DNA from 2 places in the Neobacillus sp. S1227 genome. Region 1 is predicted to be linked to the other one. Evidence: predicted binding sites of a transcription regulator. Region 1 holds the regulator's gene; the other holds the start of a gene.
The links. The regulator CtsR, encoded in region 1, represses protease genes until heat stress. The targets are predictions, from matches to a motif close to ATGGTCAATAAAGGTCAAACA.

Region 1 (7,158 bases):
AATTCAATATCAATATTTTGTTCCTTCAATCGCTTAATTAACTGATCAGATAATAGGGTGACAATTTCCTCCAGATGCTTTTTCTCAAGCGCATGGAAGACGATAATCTCATCAATCCGGTTCAGGAATTCAGGACGGAATGCTTTCTTCAATTCTTCCATGACTTTGCCCTTCATGTCTTTGTAGTCCTGAGCAGAATCCTGAATATTAAAGCCTACATACTTATTCCGCTTCAGGGCTTCTGCACCAACGTTTGAAGTCATAATTAAAACCGTATTGCGGAAATCAACTGTTCTTCCCTTCGAATCAGTTAAGCGGCCATCTTCCAATACCTGTAACAGGATATTAAACACATCTGGATGCGCCTTTTCAATCTCATCTAAAAGAATAACTGAATATGGCTTTCTGCGGACTTTCTCGGTTAATTGTCCGCCCTCCTCATATCCTACATATCCTGGAGGAGAACCAACAAGGCGGGATGTCGAGTGCTTCTCCATATATTCTGACATATCGATACGGATCATCGCATCCTCATCGCCAAACATCGCTTCAGCTAGGGCACGGGCTAATTCTGTTTTCCCCACCCCAGTTGGGCCAAGGAAGATAAAGGAGCCAATTGGCCGCTTTGGATCTTTTAATCCTGCTCTCGCACGGCGGACCGCTTTGGACACTGCCAAAACTGCTTCTTCTTGGCCAATCACGCGGGAATGCAAGATTTCTTCTAAATTAAGCAATCTTGCAGTTTCTGTCTCTGCGAGTTTGGAGACCGGAATACCAGTCCAGCTTGATACAACGGCGGCAATATCCTCAACCGTCACTTGGTTGTTTTCTTTACCCTGCTTTTCCTTCCAGCTCTTCTTCGTTTCCTCTAGTTGTTCACGCAGACGCTGCTCGGAATCTCTAAGTGATGCTGCTTTTTCGAATTCTTGGCTTTGAACCGCGGCGTCCTTTTCTTTCCGCACCTCTTCCAGCTTGACCTCAAGCTCTTTTAGGTTTGGCGGTGTTGTATAAGAGCGAAGTCGCACTTTTGATCCTGCTTCATCGATTAAATCAATCGCTTTATCCGGCAAGAAACGGTCGGAGATATAACGGTCGGAGAGCTTTACCGCTGCTTCAATCGCCTCATCGGTAATGGAAACACGATGATGAGCCTCATAGCGGTCACGCAGCCCTTCTAAAATTTGAACAGATTCTTCCGCAGTCGGTTCATCCACCCGAATAGGCTGGAAGCGGCGCTCTAAGGCAGCATCTTTTTCAATGTATTTTCGGTATTCATCTAGGGTTGTTGCCCCGATACATTGCAGCTCGCCACGGGCAAGCGATGGTTTTAAAATATTGGAAGCGTCAATGGCACCTTCTGCACCACCAGCACCGATTAAAGTGTGCAATTCATCAATGAACAAGATAATATTTCCGGCTTGGCGAATTTCATCCATTACTTTTTTCAGACGGTCCTCAAATTCACCACGGTATTTTGTTCCTGCTACAACTGTACCCATATCGAGCGTCATAACACGTTTATCGCGAAGAATCTCCGGAACTTCATTATTGACAATTTGCTGGGCAAGGCCTTCCGCAATGGCTGTTTTACCAACCCCTGGCTCACCAATCAATACCGGGTTGTTTTTCGTCCGACGGCTTAGCACTTCGATCACGCGCTGAATTTCCTTGCTGCGGCCAATCACTGGGTCAAGGCTGCCTTCCCTGGCGATTGCCGTTAGATCTCTTGCTAGGCTGTCAAGTGTCGGCGTATTAGCACTGACCGATGCACCGCCATGCTGTCCGCCGCTCTCATTGCTGCCTAATAATTGCAGCACCTGCTGGCGCGCTTTATTCAAGCTTACCCCAAGGTTATTAAGGACGCGGGCTGCCACCCCTTCTCCCTCACGAATCAGTCCAAGCAGAATATGCTCTGTCCCGACATAAGAATGTCCTAGTTTACGCGCTTCATCCATTGAAAGTTCAATTACTTTTTTGGCTCTTGGAGTGTAGTGAATAATCTGTGAGGCTTCCTGCCCTTTTCCAATTAAATTTTCAACTTCTTTTTGAATCTTATCTGAGCCTAATCCAAGACCATACAGAGCTTTAGCAGCAATCCCTTCACCTTCGCGGATCAATCCCAATAAAATATGCTCAGTTCCAATGTTGTTATGCCCAAGACGGATCGCTTCTTCCTGTGCTAAAGCTAGAACCTTTTGTGCTCTTTCAGTAAAACGGCCAAACATCATACTATCACTCCTCACCAATATTTTTAGATTCCATTATAAAACGTTCCCGAATTAATGCCGCCCGCCTTATGTCTCTTTCATGCGGTCTTAATGGTCCTCCAGCATATTGCTGAAGAAAACCAGGCTGCGTTAAAATCATCAATTCATTTAAGATGTTCTTTGATACATAATTTATATATCCCATATCTATTCCAAGACGAACATCCGATAAACATTTTGCAGCTTCCTTCGTTTCAATAATCCGGCTGTTTGTTAGGACCCCTAGGGACCTGAACACTCTGTCTTCTAATTGTATGTTCGAAGTTTTGCGTAATGCTTCACGTGCCGACCTTTCCTGTGAAATTAACTGGCTGACAACCCCCATTAAATCACGGCACATGTCTTCTTCAGATTTTCCAAGTGTAATTTGGTTGGAAATTTGGAAAATATTGCCGAGCGCTTCACTTCCTTCACCGTAAATTCCCCTAACCACAAATCCTAATTGATTGATAGCTGGAATAATCCGGTTAATCTGTTGTGTTAAAATTAAACCCGGCAAATGCATCATAACCGATGCCCGAAGGCCAGTGCCGACATTTGTTGGACAGCTTGTTAAATAGCCGTATTTTTCATCAAAAGCATATTGGAGATGAACTTCAAGCCAATCGTCAATTACGTTGGCAGCATCTAATGCTTCTTTTAGCTGCAGCCCAGGAAATAGGCATTGAATCCGAATATGATCCTCTTCATTAATCATTATACTAACTTCTTCATTTTCGGATAATAAAACTGCACCATATGGTGACTCCTCTGCCAATTGTGGGCTGATTAAGTGTTTTTCTACCAAGACCCTCTTTTGCAGCGGCTGCATCTCATCTATTTTCAGCAATTCCAAATGCCCAAAGTTTCGAAGGCTGGAAGTTTCCAAAATGCCCTCCAACTCATTAATAACTTGTTTGGCTTCCTCATGTGAAAAAAGGGTTGGGAATTTATATGCTTCCAGGTTTCGTGCCAAGCGAATTCTCGAGCTGAGGACAATATCGGATTCAGGCCCTTCCTCACTCATCCAGGAGCTGACCGCTTGATTTAAAAAACGTTCGAGCGACACCGTTATTCCCCTCCCTCATGACCAGCTGCTAACTTTTTCTCCAGCTGACGGATCTCATCGCGGATGGTTGCAGCTCTTTCAAATTCTTCTTGGATAATAGATTCTTTTAACGAGTTTTTCAGTTCATCAATTTGCTTGCGGAGATAAATCCCCCCGCCAATTCTTTTTGGAATTTTCCCGTTATGGGTCCAATTTCCACCATGAAGCCGCCCTAGAACGGGGATTAATTGTTCTTTAAAGGTCTCGTAGCAGAAGGAACAGCCGAAGCGTCCTACTTTCAAAAACTGTGGAAATGTCATGGAACAATGGTGGCATTGCAGGATTTCCGCCTGTTTAAACGGGCTCTCTGTTGGCTGTTGAAATGTCGGGTCGAAATTCAATAAACCTGCTAATAAATTATTAAAAGAAAACCCTGATTCACCATTAAAAATAAACATATCGCCCTTTTCCTGAGCACACTTTTCACAAAGGTGCACTTCCGTCTTTTCACCATTAATTATTTTTGTAAAATGGAGTGCCGCAGGCCTTTGATTACATTCTTGGCAAATCATACTTTCACCCTCTGGCTATATTATTTATATTTCAAAGATGTTAACATTGCCTTTAACATTCTTGCTCTTAATTCATCCCGGTATGGAAGATCAATATACAAAACAGAACGATCAATCACGCTTAACATGATTTTTGCCTCTCTCTTTGTAATAATCTCTTCCTGAATAAGCCGGCCAATCACATCCTCAGCACTTGCCTGACTGCAACGGCTATGAATAAGTGACAGCAAATGGTCAATCAATTGGGCCGAATCATGAGATTGCACCTTAATAATCCGGATATAACCGCCCCCGCCCCGTTTGCTTTCTACGAGATACCCCCGTTCAATCGTAAACCGGGTGTTAATGACATAGTTGATTTGTGAAGGAACACATTGAAATTTATCAGCAACCTCGCTTCGTTTGATTTCCACAATATCTTCTTCACTCATATCCAAAACCTGCTTCAGATATTTCTCAATAATATCGGAGATGTTTCTCATCTTCCCACCCCCTTGCACCATCTGACTTTGACTATATTTGACATTAATTATACTCAATTTTATTTCCAGATGCAACGATTCACTACTATATGATTTTCTCCAAATCTCGCGGTTGTGAAACCTATGATGAATGGGAAAAAACTACTAAATTTGAGATTAAGGTGTCATGGGTGAGGCATGGGGACGGTTTGAGGGATGCTTGGGGACAGTTGTGCCTCAAAAGCAAAAGATTGTTTCCGTCCTCTAAACATAACGAATTTAGGCTGCTGGGGATGGAATAGTCCATTGATTGATCACATTCTTAAGGACAAAACTTGCTGGGCTGAGGATCAAAATGTCCTTTAGGAGCCTTCTCGAGGACAAACTGATTAATCCAAAAGTTAAAATGTTCTTTAGATAGCTTCCTTAGCCACAAAACCGTTTTTCCCAAAGGTGTAAGTGTCCCTAAAATACCTTTTTAAGAAGTGCTTTCAGTAATTACGAATTATCTCCCATCACTGTTCACTTCACGCAAAAAAAAGACAACCTGTAAAAGTAACGGGTTCTGATACCTGTCACATAACTATAATTTGCTCAAAAAAATGTATGTGAATATGTACAACTAATTGCACCGCATTTTGCGGTGCTTTTTGTATATTACAGTAAAAAAGCACAGTTCTGTAAACTGAGCTCTTCCTTAAATTTATTTTGATTAACTTCTTCAACTATAGCACTCCTTTAGCATTTTAAATAACAATCAATTCAACAAAAAGAACTTGGTTTTCCAAGCTCTTTTGAATTTTTTTATTTATCTACTGTTCTAAGGAATACTTTTATAAATAACTTCTGTAATGAAATAGCATTGATGCGAATGTAATGATGGTGTATGCCAAGGATGTGAAAAAGGCAATATTAGGTGAAAACTCAAATTTTTGATTTTCCATTCTAATACCTGTGGTTCCTTGAATGGTCATATCCATATGTCGAGATGTGAAACCACCCTTGGATGTAGAAGACCAAATAATAACTGTGGCTGCCATTCCAATAACAAATGAATAATCAATGAATTTTGTATGGGTAAGATAAGTTATACCAAAACTCAATCCTAATAAAACTAATAGGGTAATTACAATGGTGATTAATGGTTTCATTATTTTTTATTTCCCCCTTTATCGCTATATTTATAAAATAACACATATTGGTATTATATTGGAAAGAAAGTCCAATTATAGGAGTTACCTAGAATTAATTTAATTCATAAACTAACCTTCATAGAGGCATTTCTGATATAAAAATAGCAGGTGTAGTGGTACAGGACCGCAATGGAAACATTATTATATGAAAACTGTATAGGAAAAGACACTGCACAGCCCTCTCTGCAAAGTGTCTTCATTTTCCTATCCCACAATTGCTGGTTTGGTAGTTCACTTCATTATCAGTTTAGTAATCGGCAAGCCACGTACCTGATGCGACAGTTAACTATCTTGTTATTCCAATACAAATCTTCTGTTTCCTTCATTAAAAGTAATATACAAAACAGCTTTCAAAAAGTACGGCTATTTAATATGATATTACCTATGCGTATTTTATTATATTTTTATTCTGTATATTTAAATTTTGCGATAGGATCCGTAACTTGTTATTAATATTAGGAACTATTTAACAATTATTTTGAAATAACTGGTATAATTTATTTAAATAGATATTGTAAAATTTGGAGTTAATTTGTGGAAAGTAGGGTTTAAATGAAGAATGGATTGTTAAAACGGTTATCCGCTAATATACTAAGGCAATTATTAAAATTGGTATTGCTATTAATAAGTATATGCAGCATTACTTCCCTTCGCTCATTAGTCTATTTGAGGGATAATGGAGGTTATGTTTCTCAAGGTTTTGGATTTTATCCAATGAATTTTTTAAAAACAGTTATTGTGACATTTTCGAACTTGTTTTCGATATATGATTCCAAATTTTTTTACTTGGGTAAATATTATGATGTGTTTCCTTATATTATAGATAAATATATTTACACTATGAGTATTTTATTTTTTGCCTTGATTATAACGGTCCTTGTGTCTTTCTGTTTTTCGTATGTATTTCTTTTCTGTGCTAGACACTTTAAAAAAATATGCAAATGTTTATTATTAGTAGCGGATTCCATACCAGATATAATTATCATTCTAGTATGCCAATTATTGGTTATCCGTATTTACCAAGTAACTGGATTTAAATTACTCCAGTTGTATGGAATTAGAGATAATGTTTATCTTCTTCCAATAATATGCTTAAGTTTTGTTCCCATAATAATGGTCACCAAAATAATGATTAAAATTTTTGAAGAAGAAATGGAACAACAATATGTCGAATTTGCTATTGCTAAAGGTTTATCACGTTCAGCAGTGTTTTTAAAACATATAATCCGAAACGTTATAAAATCATTATTTAGTCATATCGGTTTGATATACTGGTATATGCTATCATCTTTATTTATTATTGAATATCTATTTCAAATGAAAGGTTTTACAATACTTTTATATCGAGTCAGTGACAGCAGTTTATCTTCAGTAGTAATTATAATGATATTAATACCATTTGGCTTAATTAAAGCTACTTCTTTCAGAATTTATGAAAGGAGAGTATTAAATGACTAAGACTAAACTATCTAAAATTATTTTATTTGTCATTTGTGTTTTCTTGTTTCTTTTATTATCTGCGAGTTTTATATTTGAATTTGGGATTAAAAAATCAATTGAACCTGAAAGACTAATCTATACTTCAGAGGGGAAGGTTTTAAGACCACCATTCCCATCATCTATTGAACATCCATTAGG
Region 2 (7,158 bases), 990 kb from region 1:
CACTACGAAGGATTCTTTCGGTCAGTCCAAGGCTTGTTGCTAAACTCCTCCTGCCTACAGGCTGCATCATTCCTATGTATCTTAGGATGGAATGACGTTTTTGCAGGACCGGAAGAAAATCGGGCAATAATCTTTTTGTCATATCGATGAATGACTGCATGTTTTCATACTCCTTTATTATATGCAGTTGGTCAAAAAATGTCCACCATAGACATATTATGTCCCGCAACCACCAAAAAAAAATCACCCTTACTACGTTTTTTATTGTAGCAGGAGTGAAAACTTAATTCAACTAATTAAACTTAGGATTTTCCTTGCAAACGATTACTTATTTCATATTTGTCAATAAAACCATAGGCAGCTTCTTCCCCATCAATGTGGACAACCGGGATCATCAGCCCGTAACGCTCATGGAGCTCATCATCCTGCTCAATATCGATCTCTTCCAAAGAAAATTTATATTCCTCCTTCAGTTCGAGCAGGGCAACTTTGGCCTTATCACATAGAGGGCAGCCGTTTCTTGTGTATAGGGTAATGGTTGTTTGCGGCACGGTTTTGGTTCCTCCCTTTTATTTGGGGTATTGGCGACCGGGTTGTTCTGGATTTTTCATGTTTCGGGCGCCAATGGCCCATATTGCCGACTGGTTGCTCCAATTTTTCGCCTGTTCAGGCTCCAATAACCCTTATTGGCTACCGGTCCGTCAGATTTTCCACCTGTTCGGGTTCCAATATCCCTTATTGGCTACCGGTCCAGCAGATTTTTCGCCTTTTCTGGCTCCAATATCCCTTATTGGCTACCGGTCCAACAGATTTTTCGCCTGTTCGGGCTCCAATATCCCTTATTGACGACCGATCCGTCAGATTTTTCGCCTGTTCGGGCTCCAATAACCCTTATTGACGACCGATCCGTCAGATTTTTCGTCAGTTCGGGCTCCAATATTCCTTATTGGCTACCGGTCCAGCAGATTTTTCGCCTGTTCGGGCTCCAATGAACCTAATTGGCGACTCGATTCCACTGATTATCCATCTGAGCGGGTGCCAATACATAAAAATTAATTAAACCTCTTCCTCTTTGAAGAAGACGGGATGCCAAGTTGGTCACGATATTTGGCGATCGTTCTTCTGGAGACGACGATGCCCTCTAAGACCTTTAATTGTTCCGCGATATCCTGATCAGATAGCGGCTTTTCTTTGTTTTCTTTTTCAATAAGTTTGCTAATAGCATTCTTTACCTGTGTCGAAGAGGTCGACTCTTCCTCAGATACGGTTTGAATAGTACTCGAGAAAAATGACTTCAACGGAAATGTCCCGATCGGAGTTTGCACATATTTTTCCCGAACCGCACGGCTGACAGTCGATTCATGAACATCCAACTCGGAGGCAATTTCCTTCATCGTCATCGGTGCCAAATATTGCGGACCCTTTTGGAAAAAAGCAGGCTGCTTTTCGACAATCTTGGTAACAACCCTTGTCAGCGTTTCCCTTCGCTGTTCAATGCTTTTTAAAATCCACTGATAATCTTGAACTTTCTCATGTATAAATTTGCTGACCTGCTGATCCTGGTCCTTAAATTTATGAAAATATTTATCATTAAAACTAATTTTCGGAATGGGGTCGTCAAACATCCGGACGATTAACCCTTCTTGTGATTGTTCGATAATCACATCAGGAATAATGTAAGAAGCTGCTTCTATTCCCAGTAGGGCTCCCGGCTTTGGGTTCAGGAATTGGATTTCGTCAAAAACATCTTGAATCTCTTTTAACGTTACCTGTAGTTCCTTCGCAATTTGCTTCCATTTCTTTTCGGCAAACGGCACAAAGTGATCAGATATAATCTTTTTAGCAAGCTCGTTGTGCGGCAAGAGATAGTCTACCTGGATATGCAGGCATTCCTGAAGGTTTCGGGCCCCAATTCCTGCTGGTTCCAGAGTCTGTAGAACAGCCAAGGCATCTTCTGCTATATCCATCGGAATTTTTAATGTTGCAGCAACTTCATTTAAATCACCGGTGAAGTAACCGTTTTCATCGAGATTCTGAATTAAATAGCGAATTGCTTTTAACTCCTCTGCCGGCAGCCTTTTTATATTTAATTGTGAGATTAATTGTTCCTCAACCGAGTATGGCTTAGTGCCAATCTGCTCGATCCAATCCTTTTCCGTCTTTTGATGTTTGCGCCGGTTCCGGTCAAGCAGCGGATTCATCGGTCGCACATTCGCATTTTCGATTTGTACTAGGGGATTTTCAAGTGCTTTATTTTCTAAAAATGCTGTCAATTCCTGCGCAGAATACTGTAGTAAGGCAATCGCCTGTGATAGTTCCTGCGTCATGGTCAATTTTAATGTTTGTTGCTGCCATAAACCTGTCTTAAAATTCATAAATTTCCCCCCTTCTGTTTTATTTTACATGAAAGTGGTGAATTCGTGAATGGGAATTAGTTGGTTAGAAGGATTTGCGGGGGATAGAGGATGGTAATAAAAAATAAAAGCCTCCTGTCGTAAAAGAACAGGAGGCTTCTATGACCGGAATCTTACCCAGATATTTTGCAGTCATTAAACCCAAGTGTTAAACACAATGCGCTTTCCAATACTTGATTGAGATGGTAAAGGTGTAATGGAAAACTTTGAACCCTGCAATCCAGAAACCGTAGTCCAATGTGTTTCTCCATTGTCTAATAGAATTCCGACGATGTCTCCATTGGCAATAGATTCTGGATCATTAACCGTAATAGAAGTTGCCCCTTTTAAGGCAGTCTTTGCCAACTTTCTTTTTAAGCTTTTTGTACAAGTCCATATTCCACCAGTCTTCTTACTAATAAGCTGACCCTCTGAAGCAAATCCCGAAGTGGGAGCAGATGATAAAGAAATTGGGTAAGAACTCATCCCTGCTTTTGCGTGCAAATCAACTTCCTTTACTTTATCAATCATCATATATAACGAGATAAAACGGAATGGTTTTACTGAATCTCCAGAAGAAATTTTTATCTTAATATATTTAACCATAGGGTGTGCAACTACACCCATTGCTTTTGCCACATTCGAATCGGCATAATAATATCCATCTTTATTCCAATTGAAACCGGCGATATTGATATATTCCGCTTCGGATTTTGTAATAGGTTTATTTTTAGCATCATAGACAGTGATTTCTGGCCGCCAATTTTCAGCATCTGACTTGAGGTGAAACATACTGCCGTTAACCACAGGAATTAACTCTGTTTCAAACACCTTTTTCCAAGCATTAACGGTTAATCTATCTAATCCAGCTTCAAACTTCGCTCCATTTTCTGCTACCCCATTAAATACTTTTGTTTTATTATTAAGCAAGAACAAATTCAATCTTTCCTTAATATTTAATATATCGTGAATATAAACATTATTTGTCCCATTGTCTGTTACTTCTGCTTCTATATTTTCATAGCCAGAACGGGGCAAGTTAGCCCATTGTTGGATAATAATATTAGAATGAGTTTTGTTACTGAAAAAGACACTGTTTTTACCTTCAAAACGAACATCCATAAATTTGTTACTCGAACCATGGTTAATCCTAATATTTGCACTCTCTATGAATGGACGGATAAATGTATTGTTATTATGCATATAATTACCATCAATAATAATGTTAGCTATTCTTCCTCCAAAGAAGTTATTTTCATTAATCCAGCCAATATCAGACCCCTCAGAAGCTAAGGTCAGTTTGTCAATTGTACCTAATACAAATTGGGAGTATGCAATACTATCGCGTTTGATGTCGTTACCATTTGCATAGAGTTCCAATTCCGTTGCTTCAAGAACCTTAATCCACCCATTTTTTATGCCGCTTAATCTAAGTTTACCTGTTACTTTGTTAACCAACCAATTGAGACTATCTGTGGATCGGCTATCATAAACCAATTCCATTACTTTCCCTTTTGCCATGATAATTTCGCCATCTATTCTAACATTTTGAATTCCATCAATAACTAGGTTTTTAGAAACATAATATTTTCCATTAGGAATGTATAGTCCTTTTTTTTGCGCTTTAACATCATTGACAAGGGCAAGTAGTCTATTGTAATTATCTTTGTCAATTGTGCCGCCCTCTAAAGACCGGTCAATAGTTAGATAATCCATCACGCTGCCTGCTGCACCTTCAACCATAACATTTCCGCTCGCATCAGGTATTACACCATTTACTGATTTAACAGTGCCCGCCAAATGTCCATTGATCCCATCTTCTTTTCTAAATAGAAGATAGGTTAAAAAGGAAAGTATTCCAAAAAATAGTCCAGATAAAAAGTGTCTTCTTTCGTTATCATATGGCAGCTTAAAATAAGACAAAGTTTTTTTTATTTTCATAATAAAAATCCCTCCCCAGCCTTGCGCTGTAAATAAAAAATACCTTTCCACAAAGAAATTCATAATGTGCCAGCCAGTAGAAGAATGATTGAAAGATAAAATCTATATTTAATATTATTAGTCACTTTTTAATGGATTTCCTTCAGCAATTTTCAAAGATTACAAAAATTCACAAATAACAATATACAAAGTTATTAATCTGGGCTTAAATGATTCCTTGTAACGCATGGTAATTTTATTAGGAGCACTAAGGAAAATGGGCATAAAAAAATCACTACGTTTTACTAACGTAGTGATTTTGACCTTATTACGCCCTCGGCAGGAATCGAACCCACATTTTAAGAACCGGAATCTTACGTGCTATCCGTTGCACCACGAGGGCAAATTTATTAGCGACTTACATATTATATTCCATTATTTCTATTTTGGCAAGAGCTATTACAATTTTTTAATGACTTGATCATTCCTCCAAAGCTAAAAAATTGTTTTAAAACCGCTCGCGATTGGTTATGCTGAATAAGGGAAAGTTGTCGAACATTTTTCGAGATGAATTGTTTGACCTTTATTGACCATCAGTGTATGATAACAATACATAAGCTTTTATATTTTTTAATCAGAGGAGGAAGAAAAATGAATTTGATTCCTACAGTCATTGAACAAACGAATCGCGGCGAACGGGCATACGATATTTATTCCCGTCTGTTAAAGGACCGGATTATCATGCTTGGCAGCGCAATTGATGATAATGTTGCCAACAGCATTGTGGCGCAATTGTTGTTCCTTGAAGCGGAAAATCCTGAAAAGGATATTACTCTTTACATTAACAGCCCGGGCGGAAGTATTACCGCTGGAATGGCCATTTATGATACGATGCAGTATATCAAACCAAATGTATCCACTGTTTGTATCGGTATGGCAGCGTCAATGGGCGCCTTCTTACTTGCTGCAGGGGAAAAGGGCAAGCGCTTTGCATTACCAAACGCTGAAGTAATGATTCACCAGCCGCTGGGCGGAGCTCAAGGCCAAGCAACTGAAATTGAAATTGCTGCTAAGCGCATTTTATTCCTTCGCGAAAAACTTAACGGCATTTTAGCTGAGCGCACCGGCCAGCCAATTGAAGTACTTCGCCAAGATACCGACCGCGACAACTTCATGACTGCTGAAAGAGCGAAAGAATATGGTTTAATCGACAACATCATTACACGAAATATTCTTGATAAGAAAGAAAAATAATACTTGTAACGGGCAATCGGCGGGCATGCCGATTGCTTTTTTACATGCAAAAAAAGCTGGTCTCGAGTGTGAGCCAGCTTTTTTTCTTAATGATCCTTCTGAATAAATTCTGATAATGTATTAATGGCGGTTTCTTCATCAGAGCCGTCAGCAATAATATTAATGACAACGCCGGAACCGACAGCTAGGCTCATTAAGCCCATAATACTTTTGGCATTTACTTTCTTGCCGTCTTTCTCTAAAAAAATATCTGCCGAAAAGCGGTTCGCCTCCTGTACAAATAGGGCAGCAGGACGCGCTTGTAAACCTGTTCTTAATTTAACTTCTACTTCTTTTACCAACATTTCGAATTCCTCCTCATTATCCCAATATATTATTAAATGAATGCTCATTCACTAACAAACTATTTTAAAATTATATCTACTTTACTGACGGCATTTCTCCGGCCCGCAGCCTTTCGGCAATTTCATCAATCTTACGCAGGCGATGATTGATACCGGATTTGCTTATAGACCCTCCGGAAACCATTTCACCCAGTTCCTTTAAGGTAACATCTGTATAATTTAACCGAAGCTCGGCTATTTCCCGCAATTTATCAGGTAAAATCTGCAGGCCTACCGTTTGATCAATGAACCGGATATTTTCGACCTGCCTTATGGAGGCACCAATGGTTTTATTAAGATTAGCGGTTTCACAGTTTACCAAGCGGTTAACGGAATTACGCATGTCCCTGACAATCCGGACATCCTCAAAGCGGAGCAGGGCGTTATGCGCGCCAATAATATTTAAAAACTCGGTTATCTTTTCAGCCTCTTTTAAGTACGTAATGTAGCCTTTTTTACGCTCAAGCGTTTTGCTATTCAAATCAAATGTATTCATCAATTCACATAAGGAATCATTATGCTCCTTATATAGTGAAGCAATTTCCAAGTGATAGGAGGATGTTTCCGGATTATTAACGGAACCTCCGGCCAAAAACGCACCACGCAGATAAGAACGCTTACAACACTTCTTTGCGATCAGGTCAGGCGAGATATTATGGATAAAGGTAAAACCCTCACCTAGGATTTTCGTATCCTCGAGAATTTCTTTGGCCTGCTCTGCCAAGCGCACGATGTAAACATTATTCTTTTTCAGGCGCATTTTTTTTCGGACGAGCAGTTCGACCTGAACCTGGTAATTCATTTTAATCAAGGTATAAATTCTTCTGGCAATCGCGGCATTTTCGGTTTGAATATCGACAATGATTTTTCGATTTGAAAAGGAAAGGGAACCGTTCATGCGGATCAGCGCCGAAAGCTCAGAGCGGCTGCAGCAGGATTTCACTTCCAAGTTCGTTAATTCCTTTTTCGTTTCCGAAGCGAAAGACATTCCCTCACCTCCTTATGACCAACACTAACATAAATATTCTTTTTTGAAAGTAATTTTTTAAAGAAAACTCGCCGATTGGCAAGCCCCTAAGGGCAGAAAGTTTATACTTTTTTATCAGCTCAAAAAGAACATGCAAATAAACATTTTAAATAATATTAACTTATTTACGCTTCATAACGTCTTTTGGTTTCATTTATTAACAAATTATATAAAATTTTGG

Region 2: clpP (ATP-dependent Clp endopeptidase proteolytic subunit ClpP) is a predicted target of CtsR. The motif match lies at 4,887-4,907, and genes of this name have one in related genera.

The regions. Positions count from the first base shown of each region.
Region 1 is NZ_AP038276.1:102,724-109,881, reverse strand. Features, by position in the region: gene clpC (ATP-dependent protease ATP-binding subunit ClpC) at 1-2,228, opposite strand, end outside; gene ACZ5AE_RS00550 (protein arginine kinase) at 2,233-3,315, opposite strand; gene ACZ5AE_RS00545 (UvrB/UvrC motif-containing protein) at 3,318-3,866, opposite strand; gene ACZ5AE_RS00540 (CtsR family transcriptional regulator) at 3,887-4,348, opposite strand; gene ACZ5AE_RS00535 (hypothetical protein) at 5,161-5,478, opposite strand; gene ACZ5AE_RS00530 (ABC transporter permease subunit) at 6,073-6,978, shown strand; gene ACZ5AE_RS00525 (ABC transporter permease subunit) at 6,971-7,158, shown strand, end outside.
Region 2 is NZ_AP038276.1:4,903,862-4,911,019, forward strand. Features, by position in the region: gene ACZ5AE_RS24705 (sugar-binding transcriptional regulator) at 1-160, opposite strand, end outside; gene ACZ5AE_RS24710 (glutaredoxin family protein) at 303-551, opposite strand; gene rpoN (RNA polymerase factor sigma-54) at 1,053-2,375, opposite strand; gene ACZ5AE_RS24720 (hypothetical protein) at 2,550-4,334, opposite strand; tRNA gene ACZ5AE_RS24725 (tRNA-Arg) at 4,645-4,716, opposite strand; gene clpP (ATP-dependent Clp endopeptidase proteolytic subunit ClpP) at 4,965-5,567, shown strand; gene ACZ5AE_RS24735 (HPr family phosphocarrier protein) at 5,654-5,911, opposite strand; gene whiA (DNA-binding protein WhiA) at 5,988-6,938, opposite strand; gene ACZ5AE_RS24745 (gluconeogenesis factor YvcK family protein) at 7,103-7,158, opposite strand, start outside.